4 regions of the Nocardia sp. NPDC088792 genome follow, and region 3 is predicted to be linked to each of the others. Evidence: riboswitches for the same ligand, from Rfam matches in the RefSeq annotation. Region 3 holds a riboswitch; each other region holds the start of a gene.
The links. A riboswitch is a leader RNA that binds a small molecule or an ion and turns the genes downstream of it on or off. The one in region 3 is predicted to bind cobalamin.

Region 1 (2,192 bases), on a different contig from region 3:
CATCGCGAAGGCAACCAGAGCGCAAAAGTACACTGACCAGGCGGCAAATCGGTTCCGCCGGACCCATGAAGGAGTATTCGGCATACCCCGAGCGTACGCCTGGGGTGACCGGCGTCACAGGCTTCTGAACTGCGCTTTCGCTCCCGTGGCAGGGGATATGGTCCGCAGCGCTCGGTGACCGGAATGGGACAGGGCCCCACGCGTCTGCGTGGGGCCCTGTTCGGATCTTGTTCGGTCGAGTGCGGCCCGCTCAGGTGTGGCGGGGCTCGATGTATTTGGGTGCGCCGCGGAGCCGGGCGTAGGGCGGGGTCTTTTCCCAGCAGTCGTTGAGGAGGTTGGGGACCAGGTGGTGCTCCACATGGTCGCGGCGGACGGTCGTCGTCATGATGGTGAGGCCCAAGAGGACGGTAGCGGCGCAGATGATGCCCGCGATCATGGCCCACTGGGTGTGGCCGCTGCCTGCTGCTGTCAATGTCATTGCCAGCGTCGCGAAGGCAACCAGTATGCAGAAGTACCCTGACCAGGCGGCGAAGCGATTCCGCCTGACCCATCCCGGAGTGCTAGGCATACGGGCAGCGTACGCCCGGACCGGTCGGTCGCACAGCGACGCGGACCAGCCTTTGCCGCACTGTGATCCGCTGAGCACGACCCGTCGTGGCCACTCCGCGGGGCGCACCGCAAGGACCGGGCAGCCCACGCGATAGCATCGGCGCGCTCGTCGAACGGAAGAAACCGGTGGAATTCCGGTGCGGTCGCGCCACTGTGACAGTCAGACCTTCCCGTCGAGCGCCGAACCGTGCTGGGCGCGTCACCCGAGGAAGGCCGAGACCCTGTGATCCTGCTGCTGTCCACCTCCGACACCGATCTGCTGAGCGCACGCGCCAGCGGGGCCGATTATCGGCTCGGCAATCCGGCGCGTTTGCTGCCGGACGATCTGCCGGGCCTGCTGGTAGGCGCCGACCTCATCGTCGTGCGCATCCTCGGCGGTAAGCGCGCCTGGGAGGAGGGACTGGAGACGCTGCGCGGCAGCGGGATTCCCGTGGTGGCGCTGGGCGGCGAGATCGCGCCGGACGCCGAGCTGATGGAATGCTCGACCGTGCCCGGCGGCGTCGCCGCCGACGCGCACAACTACCTGGCCGCGGGCGGACCCGGAAACCTGCTGCAGCTGCACAACTTCCTGTCCGATACGGTGCTGCTCACCGGGCACGGCTTCGAGCCGCCGGTGGAGATGCCGAGCTGGGGTGAGCTGGAGCGGGATTCGCGTCCGGTCCCGGCGGGCGCGCCGACCGTGGCGGTCGTCTACTACCGCGCCCAGCATCTGGCCGGCAACACCGGCTACATCGATGCACTGTGCGCGGCCATCGAGGACAAGGGCGCGCGGGCGCTGCCCGTGTACTGCGCCTCCCTGCGCACCGCCGAACCCGAACTGCTGGCCCGCCTCCGCGACGCCGACGCGCTCGTGGTGACCGTACTGGCGGCGGGCGGCACCAAGCCGGCCACCGCCTCCGCCGGCGGCGACGACGAGGCCTGGGACGTGGGCGCGCTCGCCGACCTGGATGTGCCGATCCTGCAGGGCCTCTGCCTCACCAGTGGTCGCGAGCAGTGGGCGGCCAATGACGATGGTCTGTCTCCGCTGGATGTGGCCACGCAGGTGGCGGTGCCGGAGTTCGACGGCCGCATCATCACGGTCCCGTTCTCGTTCAAGGAGTTCGACGCCGACGGCCTGTCCACCTACGTACCCGATCCCGAGCGGGCCGCACGGGTGGCGGGTATCGCGACCCGCTATGCCCGGCTGCGTCATATTCCGGCCGCGGACAAGAAGATCGCGATCGTGCTGTCGGCATACCCGACCAAGCATGCCCGCATCGGCAATGCGGTCGGACTGGACACCCCGGCCAGCGCCATCAAGCTGCTGACCGAGATGCGTTCGGCCGGTTACGATCTCGGCGCGGAGGGCGAGATCCCCGGCCTGGAGCAGGCCGACGGTGATGCGCTCATCCACGCCCTCATCGCGGCGGGCGGGCAGGATCCCGACTGGCTGACCGCGGAACAGCTGGAGGGCAACCCGATCCGCATCGGCGCCGACGCCTACACCGCCTGGTTCGAGACCCTGCCCGAGGATCTGCGTGCGGCGGTCGTCGAGGCGTGGGGTCCGCCGCCGGGGGAGATGTACGTCGACCGCTCCGCCGACC
Region 2 (2,192 bases), on a different contig from region 3:
GGCCTCGCCGCCGTGCCCGCGGAAGCCCGGATCGGTGAGCCAGGCCATCAGCTGATCGGGTGCGATGGCATCCATCGACCGCCCCGCCCAGCTGCCACAATCCAAGTCGCGCAAGGCTTCCTCGGCGGTGCCGGAGAGCCCGAGCGCGTCGGCGGTCTGCGCGGTGCGGGCCTCCGGCGCGTAGCACACGCCGGCAGCCTCGCCGGACAGTCCGCCCGACGTCTCGACCGACCGCAACCCCAGCGGGTTCAGCGGTTCATCGGCCGGGAAGCGGGCGGCCTGCACGGCATCGGTGAACGCATGCGTCACCAGGGTGAGGCGGGTGACCGCGCTCATGCCGCCGCGGTGGACTGTTCCGGGGCGGTGACGGCGCGCTCACCGAGCAATCGTGGTGCGAGCCAGGCGAACCCGACGCCGATGACGGCCCAGAGAATCGCCTGCGCGATGAAGGAGTACAGCCGGAAGTGGAACAGATCGTCCGCCGGGAAGCCCGGGTAGACGATGGTCCCCGCCGCATCCTTCAGCGGCTGCGGCGTTTCCGTGTCGAAGTCGCCGAACGACTTGTTCGCCGACAGATGTCCGAGCGACGGTAGCACCAGCATCACAATGCTCATGACCACCACGAAGGACAGGCCCGAAGCGATGGTCGCGGTCCAATTGCCCAGTCGCGCGGCCAGTCTGCGGCCCAGCCAGATGGCCGCGAACAGCGCCACCGTGCTGATCACGATCATGAGCACGTACAGCCCGGTGCGTTCCTTGATGGTGTCCGGATGCCCGATCGACGGCGGGTTGGCCGGGTACTTCAGGAACGGCACCGCATAGAACGCCAGGAACATGCCGCCCGACACCAGCAGCGCGAGATTGCGCGGGGTGGTCCTGCCCGAGCGGGTCATGGCCAGGTAGTAGACGACCGCGAACAGCGCGCCCATGGCCATGCCGAACACGATCACACCGAACCCGAGACCGATGTTCTGCTGCTGGCCGCGGGTGAAGATGTCGGGTCCCATATCGGGCATGGGCAGCCCGGCGGCCTTGTCCAGCGCCATCTGGGCGTCGTCGCGGCCGGATTCGTAGTCGATGGCCCGATCGATGATGGGCTCGGCCATGATCCGGGCGAAGATGAACGCGAAGAGTCCGCCGAGCGCGCCCAGCAGGACGCCCCGGCCGATGATCCGTTTTTCCATTGTGGGTACTCGATTCCCGTGACTAGTGGCAGGGGAATCCGAGGAAATGCCGTCCGTCATGGACGAACTCGTGCACGTGCATATCACTGCCGAACACCGAGACGGCGCCCTGATCGATGCCGATGAAGTAGATGGCGAGCAGTGCCAGCACAGTGGTGCCGATCAACCACATGGCCGTGGTCGGCAGGGACAGCGCGCCCGCGCCGAGGCCGGAACGAGGAACGTAGGAAGTGGCCACGAGAACTCCTTGCTTTCAGGGGATTTCGCGTCCCCAGAGCCGGTATCAACACGGCGGCCCGGTGTCTGACTCACATCCACGCGGATGCTCACAGTGGCGCGACCGTTCCGGAATTACACCGGATTCCAACGAATCGCCGATCACATGACGATACGAAACAGCTGACCACCAGGTCAAACGATCATCCAACAGGTGGGAAACGGGCAACGACCCGCCGGTCAGGCCGAGGCCGGATCCTCGACCGAATCGATATGGCCGTCCGGTCGCACCACCACAACGGCGTCCGGCGACGACCCACAGGCGGCAGCGAGCTCGCGCGGCAATCGTGATGCGGCGAGCGCGGCAGGCCGCACGCCGACCAGGTCGAGAGTCGAGTTGCCGTCGGCCGACCAGGCATGCGGCAGCCGCGCACCCACTGCGAACGACGGCCGGTAACCATCGGGCGTGAGCGGCGGCGTGGCGGCATAGTTCGCACTGAGCAGGAGCTGATCGTCGATCCGGTAGTCCCGCCGGGCATTGTCGCTCGCGATATCGATGACCTGCCGCGCGAGCGGCCGGCGCTCGGATTCGTAGCTGTCGAGCAGTGATTCGCCCGCCCGGCCGCTCAGTACGGCGGCCAGTTTCCACGCCAGATTGTCGGCATCACCGATCCCGACATTCATGCCGTGCCCACCGGTCGGCGGCACGGTATGCGCCGCATCCCCGGCCAGCAGCACCCGGCCGCGGCGGTAGGCGTCCGCGAGTTGCGCGTCCATCCGCCAGGTGAGGGT
Region 3 (2,192 bases):
CCGGCCGGTCTGCGGGTAGGAGCCGATGGTGGTGGTCGGCAGCAACGGCAGGTGCAGCCGCTCCTGCTGCAGCACGCGACGCTCGTCGGCCGGAGCGCGGCGAATCGCGTCCGCGTCCAGCCCGGCCAGGCGATCCCGCACCGCCTGCACGTGCAGCCGCCGATCGGCCTTGCGGTCCAGCACGGCGGTGCGAGCGATGTCCAGGCCACCGGCCACGGCCTCCTCGCCCCGGTGCAGCGCGGTGGCCAGCAGCACGATCTCGGCGAGCTTCTCGTTGCCGAAGGCCAGCCAGCTGCGCAGCCGCGGCTCCAGATCCGTCTCCGGCTTCAGGCTGTACGGAACATGCAGCAGCGAGCAGGAACTCGACACCGCGACCGTCACCCCGGCATTCCGCAGATCGGTCAGCCGCGGCAGGGCGTGGTCCGGATCGACGCGCCAGATATTGTGGCCGTCCACGACACCGGCCACGATCAGCTTGTCCGTGATCGACCGCGCCGCAACCACATCCGCGTCACCGCCCGCGACCAGATCGACGGCGATGCCCTCGATCCCGGTCTCCGCCAGCACCGGCAGCGCCGCACCCAGCCGCCCGAAGTACGAGGCGACCAGAATGGCCGGCCGCGCCGACAGCTCGGCCAGCCGCCGGTATGCGGTGTGCACCACGGCCAGTTCGGTTTCGGACAGATCGGTGACCAGCGACGGCTCGTCGATCTGCACCCACTTCGCACCGGCCGCGGCGAGCAGACCGAGCAGTTGCTCGTAGAGCGGCAGTAGATCGGGCAGCCGGTCCAGCAGGTTGCTGCCGTCCACCGACTTGGCCAGCTCGAGGAAGGTGATCGGGCCGACGATCACCGGCCGGGCCGGAACCCCCAGCGCCAGTGCCTCTTCCAGCTCGGCGAGCGGCTTCTCCGGGTGCAGCGAGAACTCGGTCTCCGCCGAGAGTTCGGGCACCAGGTAGTGGTAGTTGGTGTCGAACCACTTGGTCATTTCCAGCGGCGCGACCTCGGCATTGCCGCGCGCGGCCGCGAAGTAGCGGTCCAGCTCGTCGGAGATACCGAGCACCCGCTCAGGCAATGCGCCCAGCAGCACGGCGGTATCGAGCACCTGGTCGTAATACGAAAACGTGCCGACCGGAACGGAATCCAGCCCGGCGTCCCGAACCTGCGTGAGCTGCGCAGTCCGCAGCTCCCGGGCGACCTCGTGCAGTCCGGCGGCGTCGAGGCGGCCCGCCCAGTACGCTTCGGTGGCGCGCTTGAGTTCGCGATTCGGTCCGATTCGCGGCAGCCCCAGCACGGTGGCGGTGAAAGTATTGTCAGGGTTCAACATCGATGAACTCCATGGTCAGCAGTCAGAGGGACGCCACCCATTTCGAAACGTACGCTGAACGAGCCCACACGCATGATCCGTGCCCGGTCCACTCGGCGTAACGCCCGATCCACGAGGCGACGACCGCCGGATACGGCGTATCCGGCACAACGGGCAGGTCTTCGGACTCATGGGCGCCGACCCGCTCCGGGCCGACCCCGGCGCACTCGACCGGGGCTGTTCCTACCAGCCGTCGCTTCCCAGGCAGTGCGCCCAGTGCTTTTCACGGCAGTCGTTCCCATTCACCGCTGCGGGACAGTCCCGGATTCCCACCGGGTTCCCTCTCACCACGCCGATGACGCGAACGTCATCGCCGGGCTTCGACACCATCGAGCGGATCAGGGGCTCCTCGACTCCGCCTCCGGCGAACCAGCTGCACCCGCAAATATAGCGAAGTTCGCACGGGTTCCGCACCGCTACCGGTCCGATCAGGGCGGAGGCGCGGTGGAACCGCGCGTATGCAACGTCACCGGGAGGACGATGTTCGGTGTGTCGATGGGACGGTCGTGCAGCGCGTCGAGCAACAGCGACGCCGCGCGATGGCCGATTTCCCGGCGATCCACGGCAATCGTGGTCAGCGCCGGGCACAGCGAGGCGGAAGTAGGGAGATCGTCGTGACCCACCACCGAAATATCCTGCGGAACACGCAGACCCGCGTCCGCCACGGCGAGATAGGCCATGTGGGCGATGTAATCGCTGTTGGCGATGAAGGCGGTCGGACGGTCCGGCGCGGGCACCGCCAGCGCCTCGGCGATGGCGGTCCGCGCGGCCCGGGCGGACAACTCGGTGGTCACCGTCAGGGCGGTGAAGCCGAGGTCCGCGCTCAG
Region 4 (2,192 bases), on a different contig from region 3:
GCCGCGGCCATGTCGGCTTCGCCGCACCGGCGGCGTCGCGTGGGCCGGGCGCGCGATCTCGTTCCGCGTTCGTCATGCGGCACCGAATCGATATGTCCGCCGGCCCATGAGGAGGAGGAAGGCGGGGGCGCCGATCAGGCCGGTGAGGACGCCGACGGGGATTTCGGTGGGGCGGACCAGGACTCGGGTGGCGGCGTCGGCGACGACCAGGAAGAGGGCGCCGCAGAGGGCCGAGGCCGGGAGCAGGATGCGGTGACGCGGACCAACTATGAGGCGGGCCGCGTGCGGCACCACGAGGCCGACGAAGCCGATACCGCCGGAGACCGCGACCAGGACACCCACCAGGATCGCCAGCAGGATGAAGAGCGCGATCCGCAACTGCCGCACCGGCACTCCGACCGAGGCTGCGGTGTCCGCGCCCAGGTTCAGCACATCGAGCCAGTTGGCGGAGAGCAGTAGGACGAGGGTGCAGGCGGCTACCACGGTGGCGGGGAGCAGGATTCGAGTCCAGTCGGCGCCTGCCAGGCTGCCGAGCAGCCAGAAGAGGACCGATTTTGCGGCGGCGGGATCGCCGCTACGGAAGACGATGTAGCTGCTCAGGGCGCTGAAGGCCGAGCCGAGGACGGTGCCGGTCAGGACCAGGCGCAGCGGGGTGAGGCCGCCTTGGGCCACCGCGACCAGAAATACCGCCGCCGCGGCGGCCAGAGCGCCGGCCAGCGCGCCCGCCGACAGTGCCCAGAGTCCGGCTGCCGCAAAGCTTCCCGTGGTGATGACGGCTGCCGCGCCGACGCCCGCACCGGAGGAGACGCCCAGCAAATAGGGATCGGCCAGTGGGTTGCGCACCAGGGTCTGCATGGCCGCGCCCGCGACCGCCAGCCCGGCCCCGACGATCGCCGCCAGCAGGGTGCGCGGCACTCGGAGCTGCCAGACGATGGTGTCGGCGCCGAGGTTCGCGGGTGCGAGTCCGGTTGCGCGCCGGTGCAGTACGTCCAGTACGTCGTGCAGCGGGATGGTTTCGGCGCCGAATCCGGTCGCCACGATCATGGCGGCGAGCAATAGCGCCACCAGTACCGGCAGCGTGATCGCCGCCCGGGCACGGCTCATCGACGGAGCTCTCTGGGCAAATCGCGGCCTCTCCCGAGTTCGGTCCGGTGGGGGAGGTCTGACTCGCAGCCCGAAGGTTGCTCACAGTGGCGCGACCGTTCCGGGTTTGCACCGGATTCCCGCACCCACCGGGGATGACGGGACGGACTCTACCGTCCGGAAGTATTGCTCAACGGATGCGGGTGCCCAGCAGGTGACGCACACCGCTCACGAACAATTGCAGCCCGAAATCGAAGCGGGCGGTGGCGTCGGTGGTGTCGTAGAGAGGAGAGTGTTCCTCGGCGAGGGCGCCCGCGGAATCCATCTGGATGCGCGATTGCTCGTCGACGGTCTGGCCGAGTACGTAGTACAGCAGCGTGTAGGCCGCGAGATCGGCTTCCTCCCGTGTCATGCCCGCGCGAATGGCGGCGCTGGCCAGCCGTTCCCGCCCCTTGCTGGTGGTCAGCCGGGAAGCGTAAGTGGCCGAGACCAATTCGGCTCCGTCGCGGTAGGCGAGCAGGCAGGAGCGCAGCCGATGCGCCAATTCGGTCAGCTGGCCGGACCATTCGCCCGCACCGACCGGTTCGTCCATGGGTGCGAGAATGCGGTCGGCGACCGCGCCGAGCAGGGCCTGCTTATTGGGGAAGTGCCAGTACAGCGCGCCCGGCTGCACATGCAGCGAGCTCGCCAGGCGCCGCATGGTCAGGTCGGCGAGCCCGTACTGGTCGAGAATGGCGATGGCCCCGTCGACCACGTCCGTGCGATGAAGTTGCACTGCAGAATCCGACCCTCTCGTGTTCCGGCTCACGTTCCCGGCTGCTAGCCTACCCTGAACACCGTTCAAGTTGTTCGGCTACACGAGCCGGGCACGTTGCGATGCCCGGCCCGACCGGCCGGACGAAGGGACTCGTAGGCATGACCCAGGCAGCCGTCACCACCGAGGCCGGAAGCACTGCCGGCGACGACATTCTCGCCATCGCCCGCGAGCAGGTGCTCGAACGCGGCGTCGGACTCACCCAGGACCAGACCCTCGAGGTACTGCGCCTGGGCGACGACCGGCTCGAAGAACTACTGAGCCTCGCGCACGACGTGCGCATGAAATGGTGCGG

Region 1: it holds a riboswitch for cobalamin, as region 3 does, so the genes downstream of both, cobN (cobaltochelatase subunit CobN) here and metE (5-methyltetrahydropteroyltriglutamate--homocysteine S-methyltransferase) in region 3, are expected to answer to the same signal.
Region 2: it holds a riboswitch for cobalamin, as region 3 does, so the genes downstream of both, ACIP5Y_RS12435 (CbtB-domain containing protein) here and metE (5-methyltetrahydropteroyltriglutamate--homocysteine S-methyltransferase) in region 3, are expected to answer to the same signal.
Region 4: it holds a riboswitch for cobalamin, as region 3 does, so the genes downstream of both, ACIP5Y_RS41165 (FecCD family ABC transporter permease) here and metE (5-methyltetrahydropteroyltriglutamate--homocysteine S-methyltransferase) in region 3, are expected to answer to the same signal.

What each region holds. Positions count from the first base shown of each region.
Region 1 is NZ_JBIVKC010000003.1:376,086-378,277, forward strand. It holds gene ACIP5Y_RS19390 (hypothetical protein) at 251-568, opposite strand; adenosylcobalamin-variant (AdoCbl-variant) riboswitch at 712-843, shown strand; gene cobN (cobaltochelatase subunit CobN) at 833-2,192, shown strand, end outside.
Region 2 is NZ_JBIVKC010000002.1:690,866-693,057, reverse strand. It holds gene ACIP5Y_RS12445 (histidine phosphatase family protein) at 1-336, opposite strand, end outside; gene ACIP5Y_RS12440 (CbtA family protein) at 333-1,184, opposite strand; gene ACIP5Y_RS12435 (CbtB-domain containing protein) at 1,207-1,356, opposite strand; cobalamin riboswitch at 1,461-1,599, opposite strand; gene ACIP5Y_RS12430 (FAD-dependent monooxygenase) at 1,641-2,192, opposite strand, start outside.
Region 3 is NZ_JBIVKC010000001.1:1,393,196-1,395,387, forward strand. It holds gene metE (5-methyltetrahydropteroyltriglutamate--homocysteine S-methyltransferase) at 1-1,326, opposite strand, end outside; cobalamin riboswitch at 1,461-1,677, opposite strand; gene ACIP5Y_RS06830 (LacI family DNA-binding transcriptional regulator) at 1,794-2,192, opposite strand, start outside.
Region 4 is NZ_JBIVKC010000007.1:257,672-259,863, reverse strand. It holds gene ACIP5Y_RS41165 (FecCD family ABC transporter permease) at 73-1,104, opposite strand; cobalamin riboswitch at 1,137-1,272, opposite strand; gene ACIP5Y_RS41160 (TetR/AcrR family transcriptional regulator C-terminal domain-containing protein) at 1,274-1,858, opposite strand; gene bioB (biotin synthase BioB) at 1,999-2,192, shown strand, end outside.